DNA from 2 places in the Rothia sp. BD8 genome. Region 2 is predicted to be linked to the other one. Evidence: riboswitches for the same ligand, from Rfam matches in the RefSeq annotation. Region 2 holds a riboswitch; the other holds the start of a gene.
What was found. A riboswitch is a leader RNA that binds a small molecule or an ion and turns the genes downstream of it on or off. The one in region 2 is predicted to bind S-adenosylmethionine.
Positions count from the first base shown of each region.

Region 1: another riboswitch for S-adenosylmethionine. It lies ahead of metE (5-methyltetrahydropteroyltriglutamate--homocysteine S-methyltransferase); the one in region 2 lies ahead of NQ707_RS03490 (bifunctional o-acetylhomoserine/o-acetylserine sulfhydrylase).

Region 1 covers NZ_JANJES010000004.1:81,326-89,929, forward strand. The annotation lists gene metE (5-methyltetrahydropteroyltriglutamate--homocysteine S-methyltransferase) at 1-2,471, opposite strand, end outside; SAM riboswitch class I at 2,534-2,642, opposite strand; gene NQ707_RS04585 (NAD-dependent succinate-semialdehyde dehydrogenase) at 2,805-4,187, shown strand; gene NQ707_RS04590 (SDR family oxidoreductase) at 4,269-5,162, shown strand; gene NQ707_RS04595 (hypothetical protein) at 5,274-6,074, shown strand; gene NQ707_RS04600 (hypothetical protein) at 6,342-6,815, shown strand; gene NQ707_RS04605 (DUF47 domain-containing protein) at 7,086-7,703, shown strand; gene NQ707_RS04610 (anion permease) at 7,707-8,604, shown strand, end outside.
Region 2 covers NZ_JANJES010000003.1:97,374-105,977, forward strand. The annotation lists gene NQ707_RS03450 (glucose 1-dehydrogenase) at 1-214, shown strand, start outside; gene NQ707_RS03455 (MGMT family protein) at 224-622, opposite strand; gene NQ707_RS03460 (GNAT family N-acetyltransferase) at 633-1,595, opposite strand; gene NQ707_RS03465 (glycine--tRNA ligase) at 1,626-3,008, opposite strand; gene NQ707_RS03470 (RNA-binding S4 domain-containing protein) at 3,126-3,353, shown strand; gene NQ707_RS03475 (glycosyltransferase) at 3,245-4,279, opposite strand; gene NQ707_RS03480 (alpha/beta hydrolase) at 4,361-5,023, opposite strand; gene NQ707_RS03485 (homoserine O-acetyltransferase) at 5,144-6,286, opposite strand; gene NQ707_RS03490 (bifunctional o-acetylhomoserine/o-acetylserine sulfhydrylase) at 6,283-7,692, opposite strand; SAM riboswitch class IV at 7,856-7,974, opposite strand; gene NQ707_RS03495 (amino acid permease) at 8,179-8,604, shown strand, end outside.

The DNA of each region.
Region 1 (8,604 bases), on a different contig from region 2:
GGCTCCCGCCGGCGGTCCTGCGGGCCCACGGCCGCGGCGCGCGAGCGCACGGCCGCATCGAGCCCGGGGTCCCCAGCGTCGGGCGTGCTGCGGCCCGGCTCGGTCGGGCTCGCCTCGGCCGCCGCGAGCTCCTCGGCGATCGCCTCCCGTCCCTCGGCCAGGCCGCGGGCGAGGATCAGCACCTCCTGGACCTTCTGGTCCGCGAAGGCCAGGCGGTTCCGGGCGTGGCCGGGCAGGGCGGTCTCGGCCTCGAGGTCGTGGGGCACGTGCAGCAGGGAGGTGGAGGTGCCCACCCGCACCCGGGCGCCGGCCTCGGTCAGCTCCTCGAGCAGGTCCAGGGCACCCGGCAGGTCCGTGCGCCACACGTTGCGCCCGTCCACGACGCCGGCCACCAGCGCCGGGGCCTGCGGGGCGAGGAAGGGCTCGAGCTGCTCGGCGGTGAGCCGGCGCAGTCCGCGCCGCCCGGAGGCCAGGTCCGCGTGCACGGCCTCCACCCCGGTGCGGGCCAGCACCGGCAGCAGCTCACGGGCGTCCCCGTAGGCGGTGGTGACCAGCAGGGCGGGGTCCTCCGCCGCCCGGGCCTCGGAGAGCACGCGGTAGGCCCGCTCCACCAGCTCCGGCAGATCCTCCCGGTCCTGGTCGGCCGCCAGGGCGGGCTCCTCCAGCTGCACCCAGCGCACCCCGGTGCGCCCCAGGGCCGCGATCAGCTCGGAGTACACCGGCAGCAGATCCTCCAGCCGGTCCAGGGGGTCGTAGCCGGCCGGGGCGGAGTCCTCGGGCTTGGCCAGCAGCAGGAAGGTCACGGGTCCGACGACGGCCGGGCGCAGGGCCGCGGCGTCGGCCGGGGAGTAGGTGCCGGCGTAGACCTGGCCCTTGAGCTCCTCGGGGTTCGCCGCGAAGGGGGTCTCCGGCCCGATCTCGGGGACCAGGTAGTGGTAGTTGGTGTCGAACCACTTGGTCATCTCCAGGGGCCCGCGGGCGGCGTCGCCGCGGGCCAGGACGAAGGAGGCCTCCCGGTCCAGGCGCCCGTGCTCGTCGGCGAGGTCGTGGAAGCGGGCGGGCACGGCCCCGGTGGCGACGATCGCGTCGAGCACCTGGTCGTAGAGGGCGAAGGACGCGGGGATCGCGGAGCAGCCGGTCAGTCCCAGCTCGCGCAGCCGGGCGACGGTGCGCACCCGCAGGGCGGTGACCTCGCTGGCCAGGTCCGCGGCGTCGGCGTTCCCGGACCAGCGCCGCTCCAGGGCGCGCTTGAGCTCCCGGCGGGGCCCGATGCGCGGGTATCCCAGGACGGTCGCGGCGGGGAAGGGGCAGGCGGCGGCCCCGTGGGTGGACAGGGCGGTGCGCTCTTCAGTGTGCTCGGCGGTGCGGTCGGTGGTGCTCACGGTGGTCTCCTCGGCATCGGATCGGGTGTCTCGGGTGTGGGGGTGATCGGGGTGGCGGGAACGGTCCGGCGGTCCCGGATGGCGCTGCTTCTCGGTCGCAGGCGCCGGGAGGATCTCCTCGTCCAGGGGCTGGGAGCCGGAGGGCAGGTGCCCCCGGGCGGTCTCCACCGGACTGCGTCGGCCCAGGGGCGGGCGGGGTGTCGGGGAGGGGCGAGGCAGGTCCAGGACCTCCAGCAGCTCCAGGGCCGCGGGATGCTCGTTGAAGGTGTACAGGTGCAGTCCCGGCGCCCCGGCGTCCAGGGCGGCCAGGGCCTGCTCCCGGGCCCGGGCCACCCCCACCCGACGCCGCTGCGTCTCGCTCTCGGCGGTCTCCAGCCGGTGGGCGAAGCGCTCGTCCACCGCCAGCCCGGCCAGGGCGCAGACCCTCTCGTAGCGGCGCAGGCTGGTCACCGGGAGGATCCCAGCCACCAGCGGCAGCCCCACCCCGGCCTGCTCGGCCCGGGCCCGCAGGCGGACGTAGTCCTGCGGGTCCTGGCAGACCTGGGTGATCGCGAAGTCCGCCCCGGCCCGCTCCTTGGCCAGCAGCACCTCGATGTCGTGCAGGGCGCTCGGGGATTCGGGGTGGCGCACGGGATAGGCCGCGACCCCCACCGCCAGGCGCCCAGCGCCCAGGTGGGCGCGGTGCTCCCGCTCCACCTCCCGGACCAGCTCCACGAGGTGGCGGGCGAAGGGCAGCTCCTCCGGCCCGGGGACGTATCCGGGCGGGCGGTCCCCGCGCAGCGCGAGGATCCCGCGCACCCCGAGGTCCAGGATCCGGGCCGTCAGCTCCCGCAGCTGCCCGCGGGTGCTGCCCGTGGCGATCACGTGGGCCAGCGGCCGGTACAGGGTGTGGTGCACCAGGTGCTCCAGCAGGTCCAGGCAGCCGGCGCGTCGATCGGCCTGCACCCCGGTGGTCACGGAGACCCAGTCGGGGGCGGTCGGGGCGAGGGCGTCGAGGGTGCGCAGCAGGGCGTCCTGGGCGGCGGGTCCGCGCGGTGGGAACAGCTCGTAGGACAGCGAGGGCGGCGGGGTCGGGGGTGCGGCGGGCACGTCGGGCCTCCTTCTGCAGGATCGGCCGACGGATCGCGGCAGCCGCGGCGGCTGTCGCACGGTATCCATCGGTCCTGGCGGGAGCACCGTTCCCGAACCGTCGCACGAGGGCGGTGGGGGTGGTTGCTGCGGCGTCGTCGAGCCAGGTCTCTCGGCCGCTCTGGATAGGTACCCCTCCAGTGAACCGGCGCAGCCGCGGCCAGCCAAGAACGGACGCGGATGTGACCGTGCGACGCGCCGATGACGCCCGGCGTCCCCGGATGACGCCCCCGCCGTCATGCTCACGGCGAAACCCCTGGAACCGTCCCCCACCCGGGGCGTTGACTAGGGGTTATGACCGAATTCGCAGTGACCAACGCATCCACCGGCGAGGTCGAGCAGACCTTCGACTCCCTGCCCGCCCAGCAGATCCCCGAGATCATCGAGCGGGCGCACCTCGCCGTCGGCCCCTGGCGGGACACCCCGATCGCCCAGCGCGCCCAGGCCCTGGCGAAGGTCGGAGACCTCATCGAGCAGCGCGCCGAGGAGCTGGCCGGGATCATCGGCCGGGAGATGGGCAAGCTCAAGAGCGAGGGCCTGCAGGAGGTCCAGCTGGTCGCCTCCATCTTCCGCTGGTACGCCGAGCACGGCCCCGACGTCCTGGAGCCCACCGAGCTGCAGCCGCAGGGCGCGCAGAAGACCATCGTGGAGCACGAGCCGCTGGGCGTGCTGCTGGGGATCATGCCGTGGAACTTCCCCTACTACCAGCTGGCCCGCTTCGCCGCCCCGAATCTGCTGATCGGCAACACGATCCTGATGAAGCAGGCGGCCATCTGCCCGCTGTCCGCGGGCACCTTCGCCGAGATCCTGCACGAGGCCGGGATCCCGGAGGACGCCTACATCAACCTCTACCTGGACACCGAGGACGTCCCCGCCGTGCTGGAGGACTTCCGGGTGCGCGGGGTCTCCTTGACCGGCTCCGAGCGGGCCGGGGCCTCCGTCGCGCAAAACGCGGGGAAGAACCTCAAGAAGTCCGTGCTGGAGCTGGGCGGCAACGACCCGTTCGTCGTCCTGGACACCTCGGACCTGGACGCGCTGGTGCGCACCGCCGTCGGGCTGCGCACCTCCGTGCAGGGGCAGGTGTGCACCTCCCCCAAGCGGATCATCGTGGTCGATGAGCTCTACGAGGAGTTCGTCGCCAAGGCCCAGGAGGCCGTGGAGGCGATCCGCGTGGGCGCCTGGGACGATCCCGACGCCGACATGGGGCCTCTGTCCTCCGAAACCGCCCGGGACGAGGTGGTCCAGCGCATCCACGACGCCGTGCGGAACGGGGCGACCCTGCGCACCGGCGGCGAGAAGCTGGAGCGTCCCGGCTGGTTCATGTCCCCCGCCCTGCTCACCGACGTGGACCCGGATTCCGACCTGGGCTGCAACGAGCTGTTCGGCCCCGCCGTGATCGTCTACCGCGCCGAGGACGAGGAGGACGCGCTGCGCCTGGCCAACCACACCGACTACGGGCTGCAGGCCTCGGTGTGGACCGAGGACCTGGAGCGCGGCGAGCGCTTCGCCCGGCGGATGCAGGCCGGGATGGTGCACGTCAACGAGCACCTGGTGACCCAGGCGGGCCTGCCCTTCGGCGGCATCGGCCGCTCCGGCTACGGCCGGGAGCTGGCCGAGTGGGGCCTGAAGGAGTTCACCAACGAGAAGCTGGTGCGGGTCAGCGCCCAGTCCTTCTGAGGCCGCACCCCGCACCCTGGCCCGGTGACCCCGGGCCCTCAACATAAGGAGCAGAGCGTGACCGATGAGCAGCGCACCCCCGTGGCCTCCCAGCTGGAGTTCGCGAACCCGGTGACCGCCTACCCGCAGCTGAACCCGGATCCCCAGCACCAGCCCAATCCCGGGCTGGATGCCCGCCTGGAGCCGAAGCCGGATCGCGGCGAGCGCACCTACCGGGGCCTGGGGCGCCTGCCCGGGCGTCGGGCCCTGATCACCGGGGGCGATTCCGGGATCGGCGCGGCCGTGGCGATCGCCTTCGCCCGCGAGGGCGCCGACGTCGCGATCGCCTACCTGCCGGATGAGGAGGAGGACGCCCAGGCGGTCGCCGAGCTGATCCGGGCGGAGGGCCGCACCGCGGCGCTGCTGCCGGGGGATCTGCTGGAGGCCTCGTACCGGGACGGGCTGGTGGAGGCCGCCGTTCAGGAGCTGGGCGGGCTGGACATCCTGGTCAACAACGCGGGCATGCAGTTCTGGTCCGAGAGCATCCAGGAGCTCACCGATGACCAGGTGGATCGCAGCTTCGCCCTCAACGTGCAGGCGATGTTCACCCTGTCCCGGGCGGCGCTGCGGGTGATGCCGGCCGGTTCGACCATCATCAACACCACCTCGGTGCAGGCCTACAAGCCCTCGGATGTGCTCCCGGACTACGCCGCGACGAAGGCCGCGATCAAGGCCTTCACCAAGTCCCTGGCCCAGCAGGCGGCCCCGCAGGGGATCCGCGTGAACGCGGTGGCTCCGGGGCCCTTCTGGACGCCGCTGCAGGTCACCGACGGGCAGCCCGATGCGAAGCTGGACGGCTTCGGCCAGCAGTCCTGGCTGGGGCGGGCCGGTCACCCCGTGGAGATCGCCCCGGCGTACGTGTACCTGGCTTCTGCGGAGTCCAGCTACGTGGTCGGCTCAGTGCTGGACGTCAACGGCGGCGCTCCGACCCCGTGACCTCCTCTCGACGGCGCGTCCCCGGCGGGGGCGCGCCGTCGCGGTTTTTCTGGTGAACTGGTGGTATGCACCACCACCGGTCCCAGACCGCCCCGACCGAATGAGGATGAGATGACCCAGCCCCCTTCTTCCCCCGAGGACCCGAGCCGCGACCGTCCCCAACCGCGCTACGGCCAGTACGCCCCGCAGGACGGCGCCGACGCCGCGGGCGGGCCCGCCGCGGGGGCACCCGCCCCGGGCCACGCCGGGTACCAGCAGGCCCCCGGCTACGGCCAGGGCGCGCCGACGCATGGTCAGGGTGCACCGGTCTATGGGCAGGGTGCCCAGCCGGGCGGGGCCCCCGGCGGCGTCCCCCGCTACGGCGATGCGACCGGTTCCGGAGGGTATGTGCCCCAGCCCGGTGATGTCCGGCAGGCGGGCCCCGCCCCGCAGCGGCTGCGCACCGGGGTGCTCATCGGCTGGATCGGCTGCGGACTGGCCCTGCTGGGCAGCCTGGTCAGCATGATCGACGAGAACCTCATCTTCGGCGGCGCCCTCGAGGTGGCCGGCGCCGTCATCGGCGCGGTCCTGGGCCTGGGGGTCTACGTGATGGGGGCGGCCTTCCTGTGGCTGTGCCTGCGCGGGGCCAACTGGGCGCGGGTGAGTTCGCTGGTCTTCGCGATCATCGCCGGGCTGCAGGCCCTGGCCTCGCTCTTCGCGCTCATCGCCCTGCCCGTCATCGGAACGGTCCTGGCCGCCGAGAACCCGGAGATCGACACCCTGATGCAGGAGGCCACCGGCCCGGCCTTCTGGATCAGCTCGGTGATGACGCTGATCGCCGAGGTCGCCTACCTGGTGGGGGTGCTCATGCTGTGGACCAAGCCGGTCTCCCGGTGGTTCCAGACCGTGCAGGTCCTGCGCCGCGGCTACTGACTCACCGCGGGACTTTCCCGCGGTGATCTGGTGGAATGGGTGATGCACACCAACTTCACTCGAGACGCACGACGCACACCCCCGAGACCCCTTCGAAGGAGCACATCGATCATGTCGCAGCAGCCCGAGCAGAACCCCGCCGACGGCGGCACCCCGCAGTACGGCCAGGGCCAGCCCTAGCAGGGCTACCCGCAGTACCAGACCGGCCAGGGCGCCCCGCAGTACGGAGCCCCCGCCTACGCCGGTCAGCCTCAGGCCGCCGGCTCCGTGGACCAGCTGCTCCAGCAGAAGCCCCAGCAGGTGCGCACCGGCCTCCTGATCCTGTGGATCTCGCTGGCGCTCACCGTGGTCCTCGGCATCATCGCCGCCCTGACCCTGGACTTCGAAGCCACCTACACCCAGCAGGCCCAGGTCAACGGCCAGACCGTCGATGCCACCACCGTCTCCACGATGGCAAGCGCGGCCCGGATCACGGCGCTCGTGGCCTACATCCTCATGGGTGCGGTGGGAGCCCTGTTCGTGTGGTTCGCCGGCAAGGGACGCAACTGGGCGCGCATCGTCCTGCTCGTCTTCGCGGCCCTCTCCGCCCTGGGCGTCCTCGCGAGCCTGGCGACGGGCGGCCTCCTCGGCAGCATCGGGACGATCGTCTTCATCATCGGGGTGATCCTCCTGTTCCTGAAGCCCTCCTCCGCCTGGTACCGCGCGGTCACCGCCGCCCGCCAGGCCCCGACGGCCTACTGAGCGGCCCTCCCCGCACCGCGCAGGCTCGTTGACAGCCCCCGCGGTACGGGACCAGACTGGAAGGGCGGCACTGGGCCGCTGGTAGCCCCGGGCTCCATCATCAAGCCGCTTCGAGCGGCCTTCCGCCGAGAGGCGCTCCCGGTCCAGTGCCCACCTCCTCATCCGACGGCCCGCCCCGAATCCCCGGGGCGGGCCGTCGTCGTTAACCTTGCCCGGTTATGGTGTAGCGGCACCCCGACCACCCCTCGACCGGAAAGCCGGAAGCACCGCGTGGCACTACGACTGTTCCCCCAGGAGAACCGGGCCCTGACCCTGCTCTCCCAGATGGCCGATCTCGTCATCGACGCCGCCTCCGCGGTCTCGCGCACCATGGGCTCCCCCGTGGAGGACCGGCCCGAGCTGCTCGAGCAGGCCTTCGACATCGAAGGCCGGTGCACGGACCTGTTCTTCGCGGTGATGACCGACGTGCGCTCCTCCTTCGTCACCGCCCTGCCCCGCGGGGACCTGTACCTGCTGGCCCACCACCTGAACACCGCCGGGGAGGATCTCGCGGCCGCGACCCACACGATCGTCATCAACGGCCTGGACCAGTTCTCCTCCCGCGCCTCGGACCTGCTGGACCTCATCCAGCGCCAGGCCTCCCTCACCGCGGAGGCCATGCACCACCTGTCCGACCTGGAGGGTCTGGACGAGTACTGGGTGGAGGTGCTGCGCATGGCCAAGCAGTCCACGCGCACCGGGGACCTGTACCGGGCGGACCTCATCGAATCCCTCAAGCCGCGCCGCTACGAGCAGACCGCGCAGTTCGCGGACAAGCTGGACTCCGCGGCCCGCCACCTGCGCGCGGTGGCCACCGAGGTCGGCCGGATCCTCGTGCAGGAGTCCTGAGCGGTGGCCCTCCTGCTCGTCCTGGGCCTGCTGCTGCTCGCGGGGTTCGCGGTGATCGGCAGCTTCCACGACGCCCCCAACGCCATCGCCGTCGCCGTGCGCACCCGCGCCCTGACCGCGACGACCGCGCTGGCCCTGGCCGCCGTGTGCACCGCCATCGGCTTCGGTGTGGGGCTGGCGACCCTGCCGGAGACCGCCCACGACTGGCTGCGGGTCCCCTCCAGCACCGACGGGCTGGGGATGCTCACGGCGGTCCTGGCCACCGCGATCCTGTGGGAGCTGGCCACCTGGTGGCGGGCCATGCCCTCCTCCTCGACCCACGCCCTGATCGGGGCCCTGCTGGGGGCGGGGTGGGCCGCCCGCGCCGTGGACCTGGACGTCCCGGCCGACGCCGCCAGCCAGCTGCTGGCCTCCGTGTGGCTGCCGCTGGTGGCCGGGCCGCTGCTGGCCTACGCGGTGTCCTGGCTGGCGGCGGTGCTGCTGGTGGGGCTGCTGCGCCACGCCAGCCCCCGCACCGTCAACGACCGCTCCCGGTACCTGCTGTGCCTCAGCGCCGCCGTCGTCTCCCTGAGCCACGGCATGTACTTCGGGCACCGGCTGCTGCTGCTGGGCGGGCTGCTGCTGGGCTGCGCCGGGATCACCCCGCCCAGCGCCGTGGCGCTGGCTGCCGGGGCGGTGCTGTGCGCGCTCATGGTGCTGGGCACCCTCGGCGGCGGCTGGCGGATCGCCCGCACCCTGGCCACCCGCATGGTGCAGGTGGACCCGTTCCGCGGGGCGGTCGCGATGACGACGACGAGCCTGCTCAGCCTGGGCACCGGCGCGGTGCTGCGCGAGCCGTACTCCTCCTCGCACCTGTCCGCCGCGGCCGTGCTGGGGGCCGGGTCCACCCAGCGGTTCACCG
Region 2 (8,604 bases):
CGACAAGCTGGCCGGCTCCGAGGACGAGGCCGAGGGCCGGAAGTTCCGCGAGGATCAGACGCGGGTGACGCCGCTGCGTCGCCTGGGCGACCCCTCGGAGATCGGCGCGGCCGTGGCATTCCTGGGCTCCTCGGACGCCTCCTTCATCACCGGTCAGACCCTCACCGTGGACGGCGGGGTCATGGCCTACACCTGGCCGCAGGCGATGCTGTAGGTCGTTACCTCACCGGCGGGGGCCGCCGGGGATCTGCTCGAGGCTCGGCAGGTCCGCGGTGGCCTCCCCCCAGGCACGCTCCAGCGACTCCCGCTCCATCAGGACCCGGGGAAGATCCACCCGGGCCGCACCCGGATCGACGTCGGCCCCCGGCACCCCGGAAGCGGATGAGGCGAGCAGACCCTCCTCCCGCCAGTGCGGCAGGGCACGGGCGGCGTGGCCGGGGATCGTGCCGGCGGCGTTGACGATGCGCCACCAGCACTGCTCCGAGCCCCAGGCGTGCATCGTCCAGCCGACCACCCGCGGCACCTCCCCCACGACGTTCCCGATCAGCCCGTAGGTGGCGGCCCGGCCGCGGGGCACGCATTCCACCGCGCGCAGGATGCGCTCGACCCGCAGGTCATCCATCGTGCCGGACCTACCGGTCCGCGAGCACCAGGGTCTCCTCCTCCACGGAGGCGGAGCCGCGCTGGATCAGGGCGTCGACGAGCTCGACGAGGGTGGTCATGGCGTCGTCCACCTCGATGACGATCGGGTACTGGTTGACCAGCAGCGCGATCAGCTGCACGAGGTCCTCCCCCACCCCGGTCCGATCCGGGTCGTAGCCCAGCAGCACCTCGGTGGCCTCGTCATCGGAGACCTCCCGCCCCGGGGCGTCGGCGTCCAAGGAGCGGTAGCTGATCGCGAAAGCCGCGATCGGCGCCTTGCGACCCTCCCGCTCGGCCTCGAGCACGTCCTCCCGCAGCACGACGGCGCCGAAGGCCTCGGCCTCATCCGAGAGGAACAGCCGGTTGACCCGGCCCAGGGACTGCTCGGCCGGCGGGTCCCACTGGTGCACCCGCACGTAGAAGTCCCACAGGGCGCGGGTCAGCTCCAGCGAGCCGGTGGCCAGGTCCTCCACGGCCTGGGTGGGGCGCCCGGCCTCATCCTCGCGCAGCGGCTGCGGGGGCAGGGCTCCGGGCTCCACGCGGACCATCCGGCTGCGCTGGATCGAGCCGAGGCCGGCCCACTGGGCGAAGGCCGCCCCGGGGCTGCCCGGGACCACCTTGGTGCGCAGGGCGGTGACCCCGCTGGGGGCGGACTCGGCGTGTTCGCGCAGCCGCTCCAGGATCCGCGCGGCCAGGCCGGCGCGCCGGTGATCCGGGGCCACCTCCACGTAGCACCACAGCCGCTGGGAGTGCAGCGAGGTCTCGTAGACGGTGCCGGCCGCCACGGGCACCCCCTGGTGCTCGACGACGACGCTGCGCTGCCACGGCTGGTCCGCGTCCGGGCCCAGCTTGGCGCGGAACACGGAGGCCTGCACGTTCTCCGCGTCCGGCCACAGCTGCATGAGCTCGAGGTCGTCGCCGTCGCGCCAGGGGCGCAGGGTGTACTCGGACATGGTGCTCCTCGCGGTGCGCGGTGGTGGGTGCTACTTGATCAGCCGGCCGGCCAGCCAGGACTTCACCTGGTCCAGTCCGACCCGCTCCTGGGCCATGGTGTCCCGCTCGCGGATGGTCACGGCCTGGTCCTCGAGGGTGTCGAAGTCCACGGTGATGCAGAACGGGGTGCCGATCTCATCCTGGCGGCGGTAGCGGCGCCCGATCGCCCCGGAGGTGTCGTAGTCGACGTTCCAGGCGGTGCGCAGATCCGCGGCGAGCTTCTCCGCGACCGGGGTCAGCTCCGGCTTCTTGGACAGCGGCAGCACCGCGGCCTTGACCGGGGCCAGGCGCGGGTCCAGCTTCAGCACGGTGCGCACGTCCACCCCGCCCTTGGTGTTGGGCGCCTCGTCCTCGGTGTAGGCGTCCACGAGGAAGGCCATCATGGAGCGGGTCAGACCGAAGGAGGGCTCGATGACGTAGGGGACGTAGCGCTGCCCGCTGCCCTGGTCGAAGTACTCCAGGCGGGCGTTGGAGTGGGCGTTGTGCACGCCGAGGTCGTAGTCGGTGCGGTTGGCCACGCCCATCAGCTCGCCCCACTCGCCGCCCTGGAAGCCGAAGCGGTACTCGATGTCGATGGTCCCGGCGGAGTAGTGCGCCCGGTCCTCCTCCGGCACGTCGAACTTCCGCATGTTGGCGGGGTCGATGCCGAGATCCGTGAACCAGTTCCAGCAGTCCTCGACCCACCGGTCGAAGTGCTGCGGGGCGTCGTCGGGGTGGACGAAGTACTCGATCTCCATCTGCTCGAACTCGCGGGTGCGGAAGATGAAGTTGCCGGGGGTGATCTCGTTGCGGAAGGCCTTGCCGATCTGCCCGATGCCGAAGGGCGGGCGCTTGCGGGAGGCGGTGAGCACGTTATTGAAGTTCACGAAGATGCCCTGGGCGGTCTCCGGGCGCAGGAAGTGCAGGCCCTCCTCGTTGTCCACGGCTCCCAGGTAGGTCTTCATCAGGCCGGAGAACTGCTGCGGCTCGGTCCACTGGCCGCGGGTCCCGCAGTTGGGGCAGGCGATGTCGGCCATCCCGTTCTCGGGGGCGTGGCCCTTCTTCTCCTCGTAGGCCTCGATCAGGTGGTCCTGGCGGGCGCGGTGGTGGCAGGAGCGGCACTCCACCAGCGGGTCGGTGAAGGTCTCCACGTGCCCGGAGGCCTCCCACACGGCCTTGGGCAGGATGATGGAGGAGTCCAGGCCGACCATGTCCGCCCGGGAACGGACGAAGTGCTGCCACCACAGCTGCCGGATGTTCTCCTTCAGCTCCGCACCCAGCGGGCCGTAGTCCCAGGCGGAGCGGGAGCCGCCGTAGATCTCACCGGCCTGGAACACGAATCCGCGGCGCTTGGCCAGCGCGATGACGTTGTCCAGCGTGGACTTGGGTGCCATGAATGGGGTCCTTCCGTGGAAAGCATGGACGCGCCGGGCAGCACGACGCCGCCCGGCGCGGTCGGGCGTCTGCCCACCAGACTACCGGGCGGCGTCGGGCTCGGTAGACTCCGAGGGATGAGCACCGATCCCGAGCCGCTGAGCATCCGCGACGACATGATCCGCCTCGGCCAGGCGATGAAGCTGGCCAACCTGGTGGAGGACGGCCAACAGGCCCGCACCGTGATCACCGAGGGCTACGTCAGCGTCAACGGCCGGACCGTGACCGAGCGGGGACGCCAGCTGCACCCCGGCGACGTCATCGAATTCTCCGGGCGGGCGGTGCGGCTGGAGAAGGAGGCCTGAGCCCTCAGTCCTGATTCCGGTAGCGGATTCTGCCGACGAAGTTGCCGAGACTGCTTCCCAGGGCGGAGCTCAGCTGCTGACGCCGTTCCCCATCGACTCTCGTCCAGGCAGAGCATGCCCAGCACCGATGTCCCGACGGATCGCACATGCGCCTGGATGGAGAGCCGATGGGGATGCGCGATCGGGTGAGCGGCCATCACCCGTTGCCCGTCCGCGCTCCAGCGATACTGCTGGGTCATCAGCTTCGAAGAGCTGGAACGGGGCCGTTTGTGGATGCACAGCTGCTCGGCGTAGCCCATGCTGGCGTGTGCCTCATGCAGGCGCAGGCACAGCTCGTAATCCTCACCCGCCCGTGTGAACGACTCGTCGAATCCGCCTACGGCGGTGAAGGTCTCCGCCCGGGCGCCGAAGCTGCACCCCATCGCCATGGGCAGGCCTGCGAAGCGCAGGGCGACCCCGGCAGGCTCGGTGCGCTCCACCTCACGCAGCACCGCCGACGCCGGGCAGATCCCCTCCATTCCGTCGAAGGCCCGTAGGGACCCCGCGCCGGAGGCGAACTCGTGGCTGCGCAGCACGTCACTCATCAGGCGCACGAAGGCCGGCGTCACGATATCGTCGGCGTCGCAGAACAGCAGAAATCGACCGTGCGCCGCTTCCACCCCGACGTTGCGGGCCACGGCCGGTCCGCGCCCCCGGGAGGCATCCACCCACCGGAACCGCGGATCCGCGGCGGCGAAGGTCTCAGTCACATCCGCGGTCCCATCCGTGGAGCCGTTGTCCGCCACGATCACCTCGTACGGAAGTTCGGAGTCCTGATCCCGCAGGGCGGCCAGCTGGCAGGGCAACTCCGCCTGGGCGTTGTAGGCCGGGATGATGACGGAGACTTCGATGTCGGCGAGGTCCCTCCCCCGATCATCAGCAGTCATCTAAGCGATCCTCTCTATGTCCTCTATGTCGCAGCTCATCTCGCGTCGCTCGGCCCGCGCAACTGGGCACGGCGAGACAGCTCATGCCTCAGCCTCCCGTGCCACGTGGCGCAGGAACTCCCCCACGTGCCCGATCTCCTGCGGGCACACGCTGTGCCCCATCCCCGCGTAGAGCACCTTGGTGACCTCCGCGTGCTCTCGCAGCCAGCCCAGGGTCTCGGCGACCATCGGCTCCGGGATCACCGGGTCCTGCTGATCCCGGCCGTAGAAGACGGGCAGCCGAGGGCGGACCTGCGCCAGGGCGGCGTCGTGAGCGAAGTCCTCCGGCAGGGACGGGACGAAGCCGGACAGGCCGACGAGGGCCCGGGCGATCCCGGGCCGGTGGCGCACCGCGGAGGAGGCCACGGCCATGCCCTGGGAGAAGCCCAGCAGGATGACCCCGGCGTAGGGCTCCCGGTGCTCCTCGATCCAGGCGACCAGGCCCTCGGCCGCCTCGCGCAGCCCCTGCTCGTCCACGCCGATCCGCTCCCCGGGCGTCCCCGTCAGCGGGAACCACTGGAATCCGGGGCCACAGGGCTGCGGGGCGCGCATCGCGGCGTAGGTGAAGCCCTCGCCGGGCAGGGACGGGACCATGCTCATCAGGTCCCGCTCATTCGAGCCGTAGCCGTGCAGCATCAGCACCAGGTGGGTGCCGGCGCGCTCGGCCTCGGGGCGGGAGTACTCCACGACGGGGTCGAAGCTCATGCCCACCATGCTATCCGCCCTCCGCACCCGCAGAACTGGAGATGCGCGGCATCACGGGAGACGTCAGCTCCGGGAATGTCACGCATCTCCGGTTCTGCGCAGGGGGTGCAGGAGGGGTGGTCACAAGACGGTCTCGGTGAGGATCCTCCCCAGCTGCTGCGTCTCCGTGAGGAAGCCGTCGTGCCCGCGGGTCGAGGCGATCCGGCGCACCCGCACCGGGCGGGGCAGGCTGGCCGCCAGCAGCTCGGACTGCTCCGGGTGGAACAGCCGATCCGAATCCACCGCGGCCACGGTCCACCGGCAGGTGGTGCGGGCCAAGCCCGCCCGCAGCCCGCCCCGGCCCCGTCCCAGGTCATGCCCGAGCAGGGCCTCCGTCAGCCCCAGGTACGCGTTGGCGTCGAAGCGGCGGGCCAATTGCCGGCCCTGGTGGTCCAGGTAGCTCTCCACCCGGTACCGCCCGCGCCCGTGCACCGCCCGGTCCTCTTCCGTGCCCTCCTGCCCGCGGCGCCCGAAGCGACGGTCCAGCTCGGCAGGTGAGCGGTAGGTGATGTGGGCGATGCGCCGGGCCAGCTCCAGGCCTCGCACCGGACCCGCCCCGAGGGGGTAGTCGCCGTCGCGGAACTCCGGATCCTGCCGAATGGCCAGAGCCTGGGCGTGGCCCCACGCGATCTGCTCGGCGGTGGCCGCGGGACCGGCCGCGACGACGGCGCAGGCCCGCACCCGCTCCGGGAAGCTCACCGCCCACTCCGCGGCCCGGCAACCGCCCAGGGACCCGCCCACCACCAGGTGCCACCGGTCGATGCCCAAGGCATCGGCGAGCAGGGCCTCGGCCGCGACGGCGTCGCGCAGGCTCGCCCGCGGGAAGCGGGAACCCCAGATCCTCCCGTCCGGGCCCGGCGAGCACGGGCCCGTGGAGCCGTCGCAGCCGCCGAGCATATTGGGGCACACCACGAAGTACCGGTCCGTGTCGATGGCGCGCCCCGGCCCGATCAGGCCCTCCCACCAGCCCGGCCGGCTCGCGGCCAGCCGGGTCTGCTCGGGGGCCTCCGGTCCCACCCGCCCGGCGGCGGCGTGGGTGTCCCCGGTCAGGGCGTGCAGCACCAGCACCGCGTTCGAGGCGTCCGGGGCGAGCTCGCCCCACGTCTCGTAGGCCAGGGACGCAGCGGGCAGCACCTGCCCGCTCTCCAGGGCCAGGGGCCCAAGGCCGAGGGTGCGCACCACACCCTCGGCCCGGGTCCCGACGGGTGCTGCCACCGCGGTCACGCCGCCGGCTCCGGGGCCCGCGCGTCCTGCGCGGCCCCCTCGACGGCACCCGTCTCACGGGCCTCGGCGATCCGCTCGAAGCCGTGCTCCAGGTCCGCGAGGATGTCCCGGATGTCCTCGATGCCCACGGCCAGCCGCACGAACCCGGGGGCCACCCCGGCCGCGCGCAGCTCATCTTCGGACAGCTGGGAGTGGGTCGTGGAGGCCGGGTGGATCACCAGCGAGCGCACGTCCCCGATGTTCGCGACGTTGGAGTGCAGCACCAGGGAGTCCACGAACCGCTGGGCCGCCGGGGAGCCGCCGTCGATCTCGAAGCCGACCACAGCACCCACGCCCTGCGGGCCGTACTTGCGTCCCAGCTCGTACCACGGGGAGGAGGGCAGACCGGCGTAGTGCACCTTCGTGACCTCGGGACGGGCCTGCAGCCATTCGGCCACCTTCTGGGCGTTGTCCACGTGGCGCTGGACCCGCAGGGACAGCGTCTCGATGCCCACGGAGATGTTGAAGGCGTTGGTCGGGGAGATCGAGCAGCCCAGGTCCCGCAGCAGGGTCACCCGGGCCCGCAGGATGTAGGACAGGTTCACGCCGAACACGCCCTTCTCCCCGAGGTCCTCCGCGAAGACCAGCCCGTGGTAGCTGGGATCCGGGGTGTTGAACTGCGGGTAGCGCTCCGGGTCCCGGCCGTAGTCGAACCTGCCGGCATCCACGATCGCCCCGCCGATGGAGTTGCCGTGCCCGCCGAGGTACTTGGTCGCCGAGTGCACGACGACGTCGGCACCCCACTCGATGGGCCGGATCAGGTACGGGGTGGGCACCGTGTTGTCCACGATCAGCGGCACCCCGGAGTCGTGGGCCACCGCCGCGAGCGCCTCGATGTCCAGGACGTCGCTGCGCGGGTTCGGGACGGTCTCCCCGTAGAAGGCCTTGGTGTTGGGGCGCACGGCCGCACGCCAGGCCTCCGGGTCGGAGAAGTCCTCCACGAAGGTGGTCTCGATGCCGTAGGCGGCCAGGGTGTGCTTGAGCAGGTTGTAGGTGCCGCCGTACAGGCTGGGGCTGGCCACGATGTGGTCCCCGGCCTGGGCCACGTTGAGCAGCGCGAGGGTGATCGCGGCCTGCCCGGAGGAGACCAGCAGCGCCCCGACCCCGCCCTCCAGGGAGGCGATGCGGTTCTCCACGACCTCCTGGGTGGGGTTGGTCAGGCGGCTGTAGATGGGGCCCAGCTCCTTGAGGCCGAAGCGGTTGGCCGCGGTCTCGGCGTCGGGGAAGACGAAGGAGGTGGTCTGGTAGACGGGCAGCGCCCGGGCGCCGGTCGCGGCGTCGGGCTCCTGCCCGGCGTGGATCTGGCGGGTGTCGAATCCCCAGCCCTGCGGGGCGGAGGGGGTCGGGAGGGTGGTGTTCTCGGTCATGGTTGCTCCTGCGCTTCTGTGTCAGGGGCGACGACGTCGCACACGGGAGGACATCACCGGTGGGAGCCCGCGCACTGCCTCTCGACCCGGAACCCGCTGGTTCACCGGGGAGCAGCCTCTCGGCGTGCGCGGAGGTCTGTCGGCGACCTCCCGGGCACTCGTGCGCCCGCGCTTGCCGCGTCCGCCGGTCGGCGGTGCGGCCAGGTCCTCACCCAGGGCACCCCACCGCGGTGGGAGGGTTGCCGGCCAGCTAGCTGGGGCTTGTCGCTGGCTCTCGTGACCTGGCATCAACCCTGCTCCCCCGTCCGGCGCCGGTCAAGGACGGCGGCGAATGGGTCCGCGGATGACGGATCGTGACGCGTGTGACGCCGCCGCGACGTCCTCTAGGGTGGAACGGTGCGCGAGGACGGGCCGGGGGCGGACTGTCCGCATCCTCCGGTGCGCCGCGCGCCCACGCACCGCTTTCGTCGTCCGATGAGGAACTCCATGTCCGGTACCAGCCTCCCCTCGCCGTCCCCCGCCGACGCCGCGGATCCGACCACCCTGCAGCGGGGGCTGACCCTGCGCCACATCCGCTTCATCGCGCTCGGCTCTGCGATCGGCACGGGCTTGTTCCTCGGCTCGGCCTCCGCGATCGGCTTCGCCGGGCCCTCCGTGCTGCTGGCCTACGTGATCGGCGGGGCCGCGGTGTTCATGGTCATGCGGGCGATGGGCGAGATGGCCCTGGCCCATCCGGTGGCGGGGGCGTTCTCCGAGTACGCGCACCTGTACCTGGGCCCGTGGGCCGGGTTCGTCACGGGCTGGTCCTACGCCTTCGAGATGGCGCTGGTCGCGGTGGCCGATGTGACGGCGGTCGCCCTGTACATGCGGTTCTGGTTCCCGGGCACCCCCAGCTGGGTGTGGATCACCGCG